2 regions of the Turicibacter faecis genome follow, and region 1 is predicted to be linked to the other one. Evidence: predicted binding sites of a transcription regulator. Region 1 holds the regulator's gene; the other holds the start of a gene.

Region 1 (9,005 bases):
GTATCAAGGTCGAATTCCTTTATATCATATGGATGTCTATCGCTTAGAAAGTGGTGGAGATGATATCGGATTAGATGATTACTTGTTTGGTGATGGGGTATGTGTTATTGAATGGGCAAGTCGCATCGAGGATTTACTTCCGATGGAAAGATTAGATATAAAAATATTTAGAGAGGGAGAAAATCAACGTTGTATTGAATTAACTCCTATAGGAAAAAATTATGAAACGATTGGAAAGGTGTTGTAAATATGTTAACAATCGCTATTGATACGTCCAATACTACTTTATCAATTGCCTTAGTAGAAGATAATCAAATATTATATGAGATCATTGAGACAACTAAAAATGATCACTCAAGACGCTTAATGCCTGCAATTGATCGTATGTTTAAACAAACTCAACGTTTTCCTAAAGATTTAGATTTAATTTCGGTTGCAAAGGGACCAGGATCTTATACGGGAGTAAGGATAGGTGTTACTGTTGCTAAAACATTGGCGTGGACGTTAAAGAAACCATTAGTTGGAGTTTCAAGTTTAGAGATATTAGCTCGTAATCTCTATGAAGAGGGCTATGTAGTCCCTTTATTTGACGCGCGCCGCCAATCAGTTTTTGCGGGAGTCTATGATGGGAAAACATATGAATCAGTAATTGCCGATGGTCACTATGATTTATCTCAGTTACTAGAAATTTTATCGAAAAAGGATAAAAAAATATATTTCCTAGGTAATGATGTTGTTAAGTATTGGGAAGTAATTACACAAACTTTAGGAAATAAGGCGATTAAGGTAGAAGATGCCGATTTAAATATTCCGCATGCTTCGATATTAGCTCAAATTGCTGTGAATAGGAAACCTGTTAATGATATCCATCATTTTTGCCCGACGTATCATCGCTTACCAGAAGCTGAGGTTAATTGGTTAGCGGAGCAAAAAATAAAGGAATAGATGGTTATGTTAATTAGATTAATGACAGTAGAGGATATTCCAGAGGTCTCATTATTACATGAGAATTTATTTTCCCAGGCCTTTAACTTTATCGATTATGCGGTGCAGCAAGACTTTTATTATGGTATTGTCATTGAAGTAGATTGTACGATTGTGGGCTATTTGGTTGGGCAAATTATTTTTGAAATGGCAGATTTATTTTACGTCGCGATTGACCCACGGTATCGCTCACTAGGTTATGGTAAACTGCTTGTGGAACGTTTTATTCTGGATGCCTCTGAAAATGGAGGAGAAAATATGACGTTAGAGGTTCGACGTAGTAATTATGTAGCTATTCATTTATATGAACAGTGTGGATTCCTTTCAGCAGGGATTCGTAAAAATTATTATGCGGATTCTGAAGATGCCGTATTAATGACTCGTAAAATTAATTAGAAGTAGGTGATGGTCATGGACAAGGATATTATAGTATTAGCTGTTGAAAGTAGTTGTGATGAAACAAGTGTGGCCGTTATTAAAAATGGTATTGAGATATTGTCGAATGTTGTTTCTTCACAAATTGAAAGTCATAAACGTTTCGGGGGGGTGGTGCCAGAGGTGGCAAGCCGCCATCACGTTGAGAATGTAACGATGGTATTTGAAGAAGCTTTATTAAAGGCTAATATAGATTGGAAAGATATAGACGCTATCACGGTAACAGAGGGGCCGGGATTAATTGGTTCATTACTTATTGGGATTAATGCTGCTAAAGCACTTGCCTTTGCACATGATATTCCACTTGTGGGGGTACATCACATTGCCGGGCATATTTATGCTAATCAACTTGTAGAACCTCTTCAATTTCCTTTACTTGCATTGGTTGTTTCGGGGGGACATACGGAATTAGTTTATATGGAAGACCATTATCAGTTTAAGGTTATTGGTGAGACGTTAGATGATGCTGTAGGGGAAGCCTATGATAAGGTTGCGCGCACTTTAAAATTACCGTATCCGGGAGGTCCGCATATTGACCGCTTAGCTGCTTTAGGGGAAGACACTTATAAATTACCACGGGTTTGGCTGGATAAGGATTCGTATGATTTTAGTTTTTCTGGACTGAAGTCAGCAGTAATCAATACGGTGCATAATGCTAAGCAAAGGGGCGAGGAGATTATACCTGAAAACTTAGCGGCAAGTTTCCAAGCGAGTGTGGTAGAAGTTTTAGTTGAGAAAACGATGCGTGCGGCAAAAGAGTTTCATGTTAAACAAATTATTGTAGCCGGTGGTGTTTCGGCAAACAAAGGATTGCGACACGCACTTGAAAATGCGGTTAAGGCACAGGGGCAATTCAAACTAACAATTCCACCGCTTTCGTTGTGTACCGATAATGCTGCAATGATTGGAGCCGCTGGAACACAGGCTTATTTAAGAGGTCATCGTAGTAATATGGAGATGAATGGGCAATCAGGTATGGAATTAAAATCTATTTAAAGGAATAAAAAAACGGACGACATTGGTCCGTTTTTTTATATAAAAGACATCGTCTAAGATTTTGATCAAGATGATTGTCTGACATCTCTACCGCCTAATGATTAGTACCCAAAGTAGGTAATAAAAGATGAAGGAGCCTTTTCTTTATATAGAGTTGATTCGTTTAATAGTTAGCTCTATTAATTAAGTCATCTTATAAATCATGACGATCTCATCCCCATTGAGCTATATTTATCAATAAGGAGAAACACTATAATTGAGCAATTATTTTTTGCGTATATTCTAATCTTTCTAACCCCATTTGTTTTCCTATGGAAGTGAAAAATTGAAAATCGCCCTCTATTATTTTATGAATGAGACTAGAATTTAATCCTTCTGTTGAAATGACTTTCATGAGGGTAGAGGCGCTAATCTGTTCAATATAATAAAGATCATGGATTATTTTTTCTTCCTCTGTAAGAGGTGTGGATAACTGTCGAGCTAAGCTATGTAATGCCTCGTTAATTTCTTTAGCAGACCAATTTAGATCGTTTAATTTAATTAGGGTTTCATGAATAAACTTACTATTAGTTTGTAGTTTTTCAAGTAATCCACAGAATGTTGCTAGAAAGTATAATTTTGAAGTATTTAACTGCTCGGGATTAAAAAATCCAAGATGGTTTATGATAGAGTAAAGCGATTCAGGATTGTGATAATGTGGAAGTGCATAATCGAGGTAGTCCTGTAACTGTCTGCTTGGTTCTTTTTTTATTTGTCCATATAGATGTATATCTTCATATGACCCTTTGCTGTAAAATGCTTGTTGCCGAATGCCTTCATGCCTAAATCCTATTTCCGTTAAAAATTGATGGTGTATAGGTTTTAAGAGGGGAGTCTCAATTTCGATTCGATGAATGTCCTCTTCAAATAGTTGGGTGATTAGTCGTGTTAAGACCCTCTTCATTTCTATGTAGGAATGTTCTAAATCGAGTTCGAATTCTAAACGAAGACAGCGGTTATCTTGATTTGAGCGATCAAGTTGAAGTATACCTTGTATTTGATTTTCTATACTTTTAAGTAAGTATGATGTCGAATTTTCAGGGTTATCCCCAGATTGAATGACACAATCAAAATCAGGAGAGATTGTCTGACAATGATTATCATTTTTCCATTGACTCCATTGTTGATAAGTTAAAAATGCCTTCTTGTGAATAGTTATTTCTTTAGCTTCCATGCCTGTCCTCCTGTAGATAAGATGATTCATTATATGAAAAAACTCTATCTCATATGAGATAGAGTTTTTATTAATCTATTTGTGCTAGTGATTCCCAGGTGTCCATAGCTTCTAAAAGAAGTTCCTCCAATTCTTCAATACGAGATTGGACTAGAGCCGATTTTTGCGAATCTAAGTAAACTTCTTCTTGGAAGAGCTCAGCCTTTTTGTAAGCCAGTTCTTCTTCATACGCATTTATTTTATTTTCAATGTCTTCTAATTGTCGTTTACGTTGTTGTTCTAATCGTCGTTGTTCCTTTTGTTTTTGATAGTCGGTAATGCTATTTGTTGAACTGTTCGCCATTTCATTTTGTTGAGACGCCATTTGTTCATTAATCAGACGTTTCTTTTCGATATAGTCAGAATAGTTTCCTAGATAAGAGACGACCCCATGTGGCGTTACTTCTAAAATACGTGTAGCAATTTTATCGATAAAGTAACGATCATGTGAAATGAAAAAGAGTGTACCTTCATAATCTTCGAGGGAAAGTTCTAACATTTCTTTGCTATCGATATCAAGGTGGTTAGTTGGCTCATCTAAAAGTAAGAAGTTATTTCTTTGGAGCATGAGTTTACATAGGGTAAGACGGACTTTTTCTCCACCCGAGAGTTGGTGCACTGTTTTAAATACATCATCACCGGTGAATAAAAAGTTTCCAAGTAGAGTTCGAATATCTTTTTCTAGTCTATTCGGGAAAACGTTCCAAACCTCATTTAGTACTGTATTATTTGAGGTTAAATTAGCCTGCTCTTGATCAAAGTATCCCATATCAAGGCTTTTTCCGTAGAAAATATCACCTTCTAGTGGTGGAAGGTCCCCGGCGATTGTTTTTAAGATTGTAGATTTTCCAATTCCATTGGGTCCGATGAGAGCCACGCGTTCAAGGCGATTGATATGGAAATCCAAATGATCTGAGATTGGCTTATTATCATCATATCCAACGGCTACATTTTCTACCTTGAGAACATCGTTTCCACTACGACGATCGATTTCAAAGGTAATCCCTATAGACTTATCATTTAATTTAGGCATTTCGATTCGTTCCATTTTATCTAGGAGCTTTCTACGCGATTGAGCTCTTTTAGTTGTTGAGGCACGAACTATATTTCGGCTAATAAAGTCTTCCATCTTCGAGATTTCTTTTTGTTGCTTTTCATATTGTTTCATTAAGGCAGCGTAGGAAATGGCCTTTTGATCCATATAGTCTGAGTAATTCCCCTTATACTTTGTACATTTACGGTACTCAATTTCATAGACGGTTGTGGCTATCTGGTCAAGGAAGTATCTATCATGGGAAACAATAACAACAGCACCTGGGTATTTTTTTAAATAACCTTCAAGCCATTCAATGGTATCAATATCTAAATGGTTGGTTGGTTCATCGAGAATTAAAAGATCAGGTTTTTGAAGTAATAATTTAGCGAGTGCTAATCTCGTTTTTTGTCCTCCACTGAGGTTAGAAATTTTTTGGTCGAATCCGATTTCGTTAAATTTAAAACGATTTAAAATATTATTAATTTCTGATTCATAAGTATACCCACTCATTAATTCAAATTGATGGTTTAATTGTTGATATTGATCAATAATTTTTAGATAGTTCTCGCTCGTTGGATCTTCTTCAGCCATTTTTAAACTTAGTGCTTCTAATTGACCTTTAAGCATAATTGTTTTTTGGAAAACCTTTAACATTTCATTATAAATGGTATCATTTGAATTGATATGGCTAGATTGCGCAAAATATCCGAGGATGACGCTTTGCGGCTTATGGATTTCCCCACTATCATAGTCAATTTCATCTGCAATCATTTTTAGTAAGGTAGACTTTCCTGCCCCGTTACGCCCAACAACGGCAATGCGTTCCCCCTTTTTTACCTCAAATTGAACATTTTCAAGAATTGGGGTCCCCGAATAAAGTTTAGTTAGTTTACTTGTTTGTAATAAAATCATTTTGTTTCTCCTTTACTAACTTCTTAGAAGATTCACTCATTTAAGATAATATCTTAAGTATAATGCTTAAATCAGAGATAGGCAACGGAGTGCCTCAAATAATCTTTAAAATTTAACATATAGATGTTTTATTTGTGGATACTATTCACAATGATTTGTTTTCATGTTATTATTTAAATATGATAAAGGAGGTTTTGTATGCTATCAAATATACCAAACGCAACACTTAAACGATTAGCACTTTATCGTCGTTGTTTCGTAGAACTCGATGAGATGAGAGTGAGACGAATTCAATCGGGAGAGTTAAGTCAAAAAATAGGGATTGATTCTGCAACTATCCGACGTGATTTTTCATATTTAGGTGAATTAGGTCGCCAAGGTTATGGATACGAAGTACGTGTGGTATTAGAGGCATTTAATAATTTATTGAAACCAGATGACGCGCAACGTTGTATTTTGATTGGGGTTGGAAACTTAGGGCGCGCTTTAGTAAAGTATTTTAGTTCGGATAAGTTTAAAAGACGATTATTTAGAACACCTGTTAATTTAGTCGCAGGATTTGATATAGATGAAAGTTTAGTGGGTCAGCATATTGGGGAGTTGCCGATCTATCATTTAGATAATTTATCTTCATACATTGAAGAGAATCATGTAACCTATGTGATTTTAGCGGTTCCACCATTTGTTGCTCAAAAAGTAGCGACTTCATTAGAGGGATTAGGTATTAAAGGAATTCTGAATCTTTCTTCAACTGTTATTAATGTGAGTGAGGATATCCTTGTTCATGAAGTTGATTTAAATATGGAGTTAGAAACGTTATTCTTTTATGTTTTTCAACGCGAACAGCTAAAAAAATAAGTCGAATGAAAAATCTATTCTCATATGAGAATAGATTTTTTCTATTAATGGTAAATTGTTGCCATTATTCATAAAAATAGGTATAATTGTGGGCGATGAGAATGTTAGCGGTTGTTAATGGTGATTATTTTGACATCAATTAAGAAGAAGCTAACGTTTTTCATACGATTATTCGAGACGTTGCATCTAAAGGAGAGCGACAGTGGAGGAGAAGATAAGATGAATCAGGCAAGAAAGAGAATGAAGTTTTTAATTTTAGTAACTATGTTTTGCAGTATCCAGGTTATTTTAATGTTAACCCCGCTTGGGTATATTCCTTTAGGACTTGTACGTGCTACAACGATGCATATTCCTGTTATTTTAGCTGGAATTTTGTTAGGCATAAAAGGTGGGGCTATAACAGGTTTAGTTTTTGGGGTAAGTAGTGTCGTTATTAATACATTGACGCCTACGATTACGTCTTTTGTGTTTACTCCTTTTTATTCATTGGGCGATTATAGCGGAAATTTTTGGAGTCTTGTGATTGCGATTGTGCCGCGCGTATTACTGGGTGTTTTAGCTGCGATAATCTATCAATTATTTAAACATAAGGGCAATAAATTATCCGTTATCGGAAGTAGTTTTACGGCATTAGTGTGCACAATTATTCATTCTATTTTAGTATTAGGCATGATTTATGTATTTTTTGGCCCAAGCTATGCGTCGGCAAAGGGTGTTGAAGTTTCAGCATTGTTTGGTTTATTATTAGGTGTTATTACAACAAATAGTTTATTAGAAGCTATTTTAGCGGTTGTTATCGTGGCACCACTAACTAAGGTTTTAGAACCTATAACTAAGAAGGTGATGTAAATGGAAAAAAAAACAGTAGTCATTGGAATCTGTGGGGGGATTGCCGCTTATAAGACTGCACAGTTAGCGAGTAATTTATATAAAAAGGGCTATGATGTCCATGTGATTATGACAAAAAATGCAACGGAGTTTATTACTCCGATGACGTTTGAAACGTTAACGCATAATCGGGTATCAGTAGGAACATTTGATCGAAATTTTCAGTATGACGTTAACCACATTTCATTGGCTAAACGTGCGGATGTATTTGTCTTAGCACCTGCATCAGCCAATTGTATTGCGAAGATTGCCCATGGAATTGCTGATGATATGTTAACAACAACTTTTTTAGCTGCCAATTGTCCTAAATTAATTGCTCCGGCAATGAATACAGGGATGTTGAATAACCCAATTACTCAACGTAATATCCAGCAATGTAGGGAATTTGGGATGACTATTATTGAATCTGCTAGTGGTTACTTAGCTTGTGGAGATGTCGGAAAAGGTCGCCTGGCAGAAATTGAAGATATTGAGGATGCCATTGAGTGTTTATTGATTAAGGATAAGCCTTTAGCTGGGATTAAGGTTGTTGTGACGGCCGGGCCTACACAGGAGGATATTGATCCTGTACGATTTATAACGAATCATTCTAGTGGTAAAATGGGGTACGCCTTAGCGAGAGCCGCACGTAATTTAGGTGCTGAGGTGACGCTTATAACGGGGCCTACTTCTTTGAGAAAACCTGTTTTTATGACGATTATCGAAGTAAGAACAGCAGATGAAATGTTTCAGGAAGTATCTGGATTAAAAGATCAGTATGATATTTTAATTAAATCTGCCGCAGTCTCTGATTATAGGGCCTCTTTTGTGAATCCACATAAGTTAAAGAAACAAAGTCAACAGACGACACTTGATTTAGTCATGAACAAAGATATTTTATTAGCTATGGGGAAAGAAAAAAAAGATAGCCAAGTGATATGTGGATTTGCAATGGAAACTGAAAATTTAGAAGAAAACGCCACTAAAAAATTGTTAGGTAAAAATGCGGATTTAATCGTTGCCAACCAATTAAATGAAGAATTTGCAGGTTTTAAGGGGGATACAAATGTGGTGACGCTTATTCAAAGAGATGGAATCGTGAAATTGAATAAGATGTCTAAGGAAGCCCTCGGATATGAAATTATGGAACAGTTATTGAAGATTTTAATAAAGAAAAGGGGAACAATATGTTAATCGTTATTGATGTCGGAAATACTAACATTACGTTAGGGGTATATGATAAAGACGATTTAATTGCTACATTTCGTTTAACAACTAAATTACAAAGAACATCTGATGAGTTTGGAATTACGTTATTTTCTTTTCTTCAAACAAAGGATATTAATCCCCAAGCGGTAGAGGCTGTTTTAATTTCGAGTGTAGTTCCTAAAATTATGCATTCATTAACTAATGCTATTCGTAAATATTTTAATATTGAACCAATGATTGTAGGGCCTGGAATTAAGACTGGAATTAGTGTTAGAACGGAAAATCCTCGTGAAGTTGGGGCGGATCGTATTGTAGATATTGCGGCTGCTTATTATATTTATGGAGGCCCTGCGCTTGTTATTGACTTTGGAACTGCCACAACTTATGATTATGTAAATGAGAACGGGGAGTTTGAATTTGGAGTAACTTCTCCAGGGATTGAAATTTCGGCACAGG
Region 2 (9,005 bases), 500 kb from region 1:
CTTATTAATACGTCTCATCTAAGTGTTGATGTGCATCATCCTGATATGACTGTTTTTGTAGAGGTTCGTCGCGAAGGAACATTTATTATGGCGGAACATATTAAAGGATTAGGTGGGTTCCCAGTAGGAATTAGCGGGAAAGGTCTTCTCATGATTTCAGGAGGAATTGATAGTCCTGTTGCCGGTTATTTAATGCAAAAACGCGGGGTTGAAGTAGAGGCCATTCACTTTGCTTCTCCACCTTATACATCTATTCGTTCAAAGCAAAAAGTTCTTGACTTAATGGAAAAAAATGCACATTATGCGCCTGAAGGACGTATTGATGTACATATTGTTCCATTTACGCAATTACAAACCGCGATTTACGAGAATATTCCGAGCAGTTATACGATGACGGTTATGCGCCGTATGATGTATCGTATTGCTGAAGGAATTGCTAAAAAACGTGAAATTTTAGTTTTAGCCAATGGAGAAAGTTTAGGACAGGTAGCGTCTCAAACGTTAGCGAGCATGTATGCGATTAATGCCGTTACTAATATGCCGATTATTCGTCCAGTGGCCACCCTTGATAAAAATGAAATTATCGAAATTGCGAAAAAAATCGATACTTATGATATCTCAATTCGTCCATATGAAGATTGTTGTACGGTCTTTGTTCCTGAACATCCGGCGACAAATCCATCGCTTGAAAAGTGTGTGGAATTTGAACAAAACTTTGATTTTGACTCTCTTGTTCAACAATGTATTGATCAAACAGAAATCATTACAGTGAGTGCAGGAGAAATGATTGAACTTGAAGATAATACAGCATGTGCACTGAATGATTTATTTTAAAAGGGCAGACAAATTCATTTAATACGAGTGAGTAGACGGGCAAGTCAGAATCCACGAGGTGAGTGGATTCCGACTTGCCTTTTTTATTTGCTGCTGGACGTTCATAACGAGTTGAACGTGTATGGAAAGGGAGTATCGTCTTAAGAATGACTCGCCTCTTACAGGATGATGAGACCTACTTAAAAGCGATAAGGTTAGCTATCCATTAAGAGAGGATAATAAGGACCTAAACAGAGGGAGCGAATAAAGAGGGGAAATGAGTCATGAAGTGTCGGACGAAAAACAAGTTGAGCTAGGTTCTTCTAGTGTAAAATGGAAGGAGTATAGTAATAAGCTAAGTGTCTAATTATTACTAATTTGTGAAAAAAATATAATTTAATCACGTTTTTGTTAGACAAATAATTCACAATGTAGTATACTTAAGAGGAATCAAAGTGAATCTATTCACAATTTTGAGGAGGAGTCGGAATGACAAATAGAATTACAAATGTTGAGGAATTAATGTCAACTCTTGAAACGATGAGAGCTGCTCAACGTGAGTTTGCAACATTTACACAAGAACAAGTAGACGAATTATTTTACAAGGCGGCAATGGCAATCAATAATTTGCGCATTCCGTTAGCACAAATGGCAGTTGAAGAAACAGGAATGGGGTTAGTTGAGGATAAGATCATTAAGAATCACTATGCATCTGAGTACATCTATAATAAGTATCGTGATGTAAAAACGTGTGGAGTGTTATCAGAGGACTTATCATTTGGAATTCAAAAAATTGCTGAACCAGTGGGGGTAATTGGTGCAGTCATCCCGACAACAAATCCAACGTCAACAGCATGTTTTAAATGTTTAATGGCGATTAAAACGCGTAACGCGATTGTTATTTCAGCCCATCCTCGTGCAAAAAATTGTACGAATTATACGGCTCAAGTGATTCGTGAAACAATTGAGGCAGCGGGGGCTCCAAAAGGATTAATCGCATGGATTGATGCGCCAAGTATTGAATTAACAAATACAGTAATGCGCGAAGTGGATCTAATTTTAGCAACAGGTGGTCCAGGAATGGTAAAATCAGCTTACTCTTCAGGAACGCCAGCTATTGGAGTAGGTGCAGGAAATACACCAGTTATTTTCCATAAAACATGTAATGTTCCAATGGCAGTAAACTCTTTACTACTTTCAAAGACATTCGATTACGGTGTGATTTGCGCATCTGAGCAATCAATTATTGTCGATGAGGCAATTTATGAAGGTGTTAAATCGGAACTTAAAAAACGTGGGGCATTAATTTTAAATGATGAACAATTAGATGCCGTTCGTCGTACGATTATTATCAATGGGGCATTAAATGCTAAAATTGTAGGACAACCTGCTTATAAAATTGCTGAATTAGCTGGATTTGAAGTTCCAAAGGATACTAAAATCTTAGTTGGTGAAGTAACGGATACCTCTTTAGAAGAACCTTTTGCTCATGAAAAATTGTCTGTTGTTTTAGCAATGTACAAATCTTCAAATCATGAAGAAGCAGTAGAAATGGCCGAAACATTAGTGAACCATAGTGGATTAGGACATACATCGGCTATTTATGCGGATGAATTACGTGCGAAAGCAGATATTGAAGCAATGATGTTACGTATGCGTACAACAACTGTTTTAATTAATCAACCGACGGCACACGGAGGAATTGGAGATATCTTCAACTTTGCTTTAGCCCCATCATTAACATTAGGTTGTGGGTCTTGGGGAAATAACTCAGTATCAGAAAACGTTGGTCCGCAACATTTAATTAATATTAAGACAGTGGCTAAAAGGAGAGAAAATATGCTTTGGTTTAAAGTGCCAGCAAAAGTTTACTATAAATTTGGATGCTTACCAGTAGCATTAGAAGATTTAAAATTTGATGGGAAAAAACGAGCATTCATCGTAACGGATAAAGTATTATTTGATTTAGGATATACGAAACATGTGACAGATGAGTTAGATCGTTATAATATTCAATACACGATGTTTACTGATGTTCACCCAGATCCATTATTATCAGATGCTAAAAAAGGTGCCGAAGCAATGGCTAATTTCCAACCAGATGTAATCATTGCCCTAGGTGGAGGATCTGCGATGGATGCCGCTAAAATTATGTGGGTTTTATATGAGCACCCACAAACAGATTTTGCTGATTTAGCGATGCGTTTCATGGATGTTCGCAAACGTATTTATCGTTTCCCTAAAATGGGACAAAAATCTAGCCTTGTATGTATTGCAACATCAGCAGGGACTGGATCAGAGGTTACGCCATTTGCCGTTATTACGGATGATGAAACAGGAATTAAGTATCCATTAGCGGATTATGAATTAACACCAACGATGGCCATTGTTGACCCAGCTTTAATGTTATCAATGCCAAAAGGGTTATGTGCAGCTTCAGGGATTGATGTTTTAACACATGCTCTTGAATCTTTAGTAGCGACTGTTGCAACGGAATACACAATTCCATTATCACTCGAGTCTGCAAAATTAGTTTTTGAATATCTTCCAGAGTCTTACCATGGAGGAGCTGAGGCGAAGGTGGCAAAAGAAAGAATGGCCAATGCTTCATGTATGGCGGGAATGGCATTTTCTAATGCAATGTTAGGATTATGTCACTCAATGGCACATAAATTAGGAGCAAGATTCCATATTCCTCATGGAATTGCGAATGCCTTACTTATTAATGAAGTCATTAAATATAACGCGACAGATGCACCATTTAAACAAGGAACATTCCCACAATATGAAACACCTCAAGCAATTGAGCGTTATGCAAAAGCAGCAGATTATCTAGGATTAACAGGAAATACGGATGAAGAAAAAGTAGAAGCTTTAATTCGTAAAATTAACGAATTAAAACAAGAAATTAATATTCCGGCAAGCATTTCAGAATGTAATGTATCAGAAGAGGAATTCTTAGCATCACTTGATAGCTTAGCTGTAGAAGCATTTGATGATCAATGTACAGCAGCAAATCCTCGCTATCCATTAATTCAAGATATCAAACAATTATATTTAAATGCTTTCTATGGAGAAGCAAAATAAGTTTTTTATTTTAAATTTCGCATACTTACTCTGACAAAAAAGGCGGTCTACCTTAGGGTGGATCGCCTTTTTATGTGGGAGAGTGAGTCATTACAGAGGGAATTAATCAATGAAAGAGGACGCAAGGTGTGTTTGATTTATAATTTCAATCAATGGTAAACGATAAATGTTGTTTGCGAGTCAGACTTCACTATTTATTTTTAAGAGGGACAACGCGCCTTCAGTTCATTTCATTGCTTGGCGGTATAAAATGATTTTAATTTTAAGAGACATAAATATCCTTTTTTAAACAAATTAATTCAAAAACAAGGATGTATCACACAAAAAACACAATTAGGGAAATAAAGGTAGTATAATGGAGGTAACAAGTTGATAGGCAAGATGAGAAGAGAGTCAGCATGAATAACTTGTCATTGGACCATGTAAGTCATGTATCAAAACCGGTAAGAATGTCTTAAGAAAATGAAAGTTATAAAAGCTATGATTCTTTGATTAGACTTTTAATGACTGAGAAAAAATATTTTTTAAAGAAGGAGACAGACGATTTTCGTATTAGGGAGATCGTCTTTTTCTGATAAGGAGCCCTCTCCTAAGAAACAAAAAAAGTAGCACAGCATGCTGTGCTACTTTTACTATGGTAGATTCGGATAGATTTAAAGTTAAACCAGTCCAACGGGAACACCTCATTTACTAACAGAAGTTAATAGAAATCGGTTAACTTAAAGCTTAAAGACTCCAATGGGAACACCTCATTTACTAACAGAAGTTAATAGAAATCGGTTAACTTAAAGCTTAAAGACTCCAACGGGAACACCTCATTTACTAACAGAAGTTAATAGAAATCGGTCAACTTAAAGCTTAAAGACTCCAATGGGAACACCTCATTTACTAACGGAAGTTAATAGAAATATCGGTTAACTTAAAGCTTAAAGACTCCAACGGGAACACCTCATTTACTAACAGAAGTTAATAGAAATCGGTTAACTTAAAGCTTAAAGACTCCAACGGGAACACCTCATTTACTAACAGAAGTTAATAGAAATCGGTTAACTTAAAGCTTAAAGACTCCAACGGAAACACCTCATTTACTAACGGAAGTTAATAGAAATCGGTTAACTTAAAGCTCAAAGACTCCAATGGGAACACCTCATTTATAAATATAAAGTGTAGTTGTTTGGAAAGAATCTACATAGTAGGCGGATTAGTTGTCATAGTTATCCCTCACATTTTTATTAGGATGAAAGTCATCATTTTTTATAGACTAGAAGAAGGAGAAGTCCTTTCTTCTAGTCGGGGGAGGGGATTCTTTATGAGTGAGAAGACCCTCATTAACTTCATCTACTGATACATGTATAAGGATAAGGTTCTTTTATTATTCTTGGCTTTGAGCCCCTAATTGTTGTTGGGCTTGTTTAACTAAACGTTTAGTAATTTCTCCACCAACAGAACCGTTTTGGCGAGCTGTTGCATCGGCACCTAATTGAACACCTTGTTCACTCGCAATCTCATATTTCATTTGATCGATTGCATTTTTTGCTCCAGGCACTACTAATTTATTTTTTGATTGACTAGCCATTTGAATGACCTCCTTATAAAGTAGCGAGTGCCGATTATTTTATGACAGATGTCTTTGAACTGGCACCCTGCTACCCGTATTTAAATAAATCGTATGAATAACTAAACTAGATTACTCTTGAGAGTTACCGCTTAATTGTTGTTGAGCTTGTTTAACTAAGCGTTTTGTAATTTCTCCACCGACAGAACCATTTTGGCGTGAAGAAGTATCAGGGCCTAAATTTACACCGAATTCTTTAGCAATCTCAGCTTTCATTTGATCAATTGCATTTTGAGCACCAGGAACCACTAATTTATTACGTGTTGACATATAAATAACCTCCTGACATACCATTAAGGGAAAATGTAATTTTTAAACGCTGTTACAACTCTAAATCGGAAAAATGGAATTATTTAGTTAAACTTTGTTTAGCCTTTGCAATTAAACGTTTAGTAATTTCGCCACCAACTGCACCATTTTCTTTAGCTGTTGCATGACGGCCAAAGTTTACACCAAGTTCTTTAGCAATTTCGGCTTTCATTTGATCAATTGCATTTTGAGCACCAGGAACCACTAATTTATTACGTGTTGCCATGATGATAACCTCCTAACCTAACATTTTGTATAAAACTTAAGAAATAGAGGATAAATACTACTTAATCAGAGCCATTTTTTACTTAAAGAATGACGTTAAATTCTATTCTTGGCTGAATTGTTGTTGTGCTTGTTTAACGAGACGTTTAGTGATTTCACCACCAACTGAACCGTTTTGACGAGCAGTTGCATCAGCTCCAAGTTGAACACCGAATTCGTTTGCAATTTCGGCTTTCATTTGGTTGACGGCATCTTTTGCACCAGGAACCACTAATTTATTTTTGCTTGATTGGTTTGCCATGTTTATCACCTCCTGACAATCATAATTTGTGCACTATCGACAAAAAGATACACGAAAAAATAATTTTTTTTATTTTTTTATCTCGTTCACTTGAAAAAGATGAAGAAATAGTTCATTTAACTTCACAAGAATGTCTTGATAAATCGGATAAATGTCTAAAATAATCTGGATAAAAGGTTAAAAAGATAGGGACGAATAGTGTAAAATAGTGTATGAAAAAGGAATTCTATAAATAATAGGTGATTAAATGCTAATCGAATCAAGTAATAATTCAAATGTAAAACGATGGATGAAATTAAAACAGAAGAAATATCGTTCCCAATTCAATCAATTTATTGTTGAAGGGGAACATTTAGTTTTAGAGGCCCTAAAAGCAAAAGTGGTAAAGGAGATCATTATAAGGGAACATAGTCAGTTGCCTGATTCAATTCAACCTCACGAGTGTACGGTGTACCAATTAAAAGAGAGTTTATTTATCCAATTGGCATCTACTCAGGCACCTCAATCGGTGATGGCCGTTTGTGAGATGAAACAAAAGCCCGTAACAGAAATGAACCGATTATTACTCCTAGACCGTGTTCAAGATCCAGGAAATTTAGGAACGTTATTAAGAAGTGCGGTTGCCTTCGGTTTTGATGGGGTTATCTTAGGTGAGGGTTGTGTCGATGTTTATAATGAAAAAGTGATTCGATCAACACAGGGTGCCATTTTTACCTTGGCCATAGAATCTCATTCGTTATCGGACTATATTAAAAGACTGATGGAACAAGGAATCCATGTTTTTGGAACAAGCCTTTATCACGGATCTCCGCTTTCAACCATCGAGGAATTTCCACGAATGGCCTTTATGTTAGGAAATGAGGGAAGTGGCGTGCAAACGGAATTATTAGAGTTAACGCATCAAAATATTTTTATTGAAATGAGTGAAAATATTGAATCTTTAAATGTTTCGATTGCGGGAAGTATTATAATGTATCATTTTCGTCAATAATAAGGAGGAAAGACCTTCGTCTTCCTTCCTCGAAAAAGATAATTATTCATCAATGCCTTTACTCATGGATGAAAGTGTGTTACAATAATTTCACATAGTATTTCGAGAAAGAGTGGGGTTTCCCACTCTTTTGTATTATGGTTAAAATGTTTGAAAGAGGTGAAATCCTAATGTCAAATATCGTAGCTCAAACAGAAATGTTGGTTCAACCGATTTGTGAAGCGGCGGGTGTTGAACTTGTGGATGTCGAATATGTAAAAGAAGGGCAGTCGTTTTTTCTTCGCGTGTATGTAGATACACCAGAGGGAATTGATATCGATCAGTGCGCAGACGTTGCTGAGGCATTAAGTCAACAATTAGATCAACAGGATTATATAGAAGGTGAGTATGTATTAGAGGTTTCATCACCGGGTGCTGAGCGTCCGTTAAAGACGCAAGAGGCGGTGAAGGGTGCCCTAGGATCTTATATTAATGTAAGAACATATAAAGCGATTGATGGTCAAAAAGAATTTGAAGGATATTTAACAAATTTTGAAGACGAAATCATGCAATTAGAAATCATGGTTAAAACACGTAAAAAAATAGTTGAAATTCCTTATGACATGGCATCTAAGGTTCGACTTGCAATTAAGTTTTAAGGAGGATATATCAGAATGAATACGAAAGAGTTTTTTGCTGCTCTTGAATTATTAGAAAAAGAAAAAGGTATTTCAAAAGATATTATTATCGAGGCTTTTGAACATGCTTTAATTAGTGCATATAAGAAAAATTTTAATCAAGCGACAAATGTTAAAGTCGAAATTAATGAACACACAGGAACTGTTAAATTATATCAACAAAAAACAGTAACAGAAGACGTCACACGTCCGCAAGAACAAATTAGCCTTTCAGAAGCGATGAGAATTAATCCTCATTACGAAGAAGGAGATATTATCAACTTTGAGGTAACGCCAAAAGATTTTGGACGTATTGCAACGCAAACGGCTAAACAAGTGGTGAAACAACGTATTCGCCAAGCAGAACGCGATAACTTACTTCAAGAGTTTAAAGATCGCGAAGGTGAGATTGTAACTGGGATTGTCGTAAAAGATGATGGAAAACATGTGTTTGTTGACTTAGGAAAAATTGAAGCCTTACTTCCAATGCGTGAAATTATGAATCCAGATGAGATTAAACCTAATTCACGTATTAAAGTTTATATTAGTAAAATCGAATCAAAAAATAAAGGACCTGTTGTTTACGTTTCACGTAAAGATCCTAATTTAATTAAACGTTTATTTGAGTTAGAAGTTCCTGAAATTTATGATGGAACGGTTGAAATTATGTCAGTTGCTCGTGATGCAGGGGACCGTACAAAAATTTGTGTCTTCTCTGAGGACCCAAATGTGGATCCGGTTGGAGCTTGCGTTGGACCATCAGGACAACGTGTTCAAAACATTGTTGACGAGTTAAACGGAGAGAAAATTGATATTATTCACTACTCAAAAGATCCAGAAGTATTAGTTGCTAATGCGTTAAGCCCAGCACAAGTAACAAAGGTTGTTGTAGATGAATCAAGAAAAGCGACAACGGTGTTAGTTCCAGATAATCAATTATCTTTAGCGATTGGAAAACGCGGTCAAAATGCTCGACTTGCTGCCCAATTAACAGGATGGAAAATTGAT

What was found. The regulator Rex, encoded in region 1, represses fermentation and respiration genes when NADH is low (regulators of the CRP and FNR family bind a similar motif). The targets are predictions, from matches to a motif close to GTGAANNNNTTCAC.
Region 2: adhE (bifunctional acetaldehyde-CoA/alcohol dehydrogenase) is a predicted target of Rex. The motif match lies at 1,269-1,282, and genes of this name have one in related genera.

What each region holds. Positions count from the first base shown of each region.
Region 1 is NZ_AP028127.1:232,875-241,879, forward strand. Features, by position in the region: gene tsaE (tRNA (adenosine(37)-N6)-threonylcarbamoyltransferase complex ATPase subunit type 1 TsaE) at 1-247, shown strand, start outside; gene tsaB (tRNA (adenosine(37)-N6)-threonylcarbamoyltransferase complex dimerization subunit type 1 TsaB) at 250-945, shown strand; gene rimI (ribosomal protein S18-alanine N-acetyltransferase) at 952-1,380, shown strand; gene tsaD (tRNA (adenosine(37)-N6)-threonylcarbamoyltransferase complex transferase subunit TsaD) at 1,396-2,415, shown strand; gene AACH31_RS01245 (GNAT family N-acetyltransferase) at 2,666-3,628, opposite strand; gene abc-f (ribosomal protection-like ABC-F family protein) at 3,699-5,615, opposite strand; gene AACH31_RS01255 (redox-sensing transcriptional repressor Rex) at 5,814-6,473, shown strand; gene AACH31_RS01260 (ECF transporter S component) at 6,693-7,322, shown strand; gene coaBC (bifunctional phosphopantothenoylcysteine decarboxylase/phosphopantothenate--cysteine ligase CoaBC) at 7,323-8,534, shown strand; gene AACH31_RS01270 (type III pantothenate kinase) at 8,528-9,005, shown strand, end outside.
Region 2 is NZ_AP028127.1:736,558-745,562, forward strand. Features, by position in the region: gene thiI (tRNA uracil 4-sulfurtransferase ThiI) at 1-834, shown strand, start outside; gene adhE (bifunctional acetaldehyde-CoA/alcohol dehydrogenase) at 1,303-3,900, shown strand; gene AACH31_RS03510 (alpha/beta-type small acid-soluble spore protein) at 5,273-5,476, opposite strand; gene AACH31_RS03515 (alpha/beta-type small acid-soluble spore protein) at 5,588-5,785, opposite strand; gene AACH31_RS03520 (alpha/beta-type small acid-soluble spore protein) at 5,865-6,050, opposite strand; gene AACH31_RS03525 (alpha/beta-type small acid-soluble spore protein) at 6,153-6,350, opposite strand; gene AACH31_RS03530 (TrmH family RNA methyltransferase) at 6,598-7,341, shown strand; gene rimP (ribosome maturation factor RimP) at 7,512-7,979, shown strand; gene nusA (transcription termination factor NusA) at 7,995-9,005, shown strand, end outside.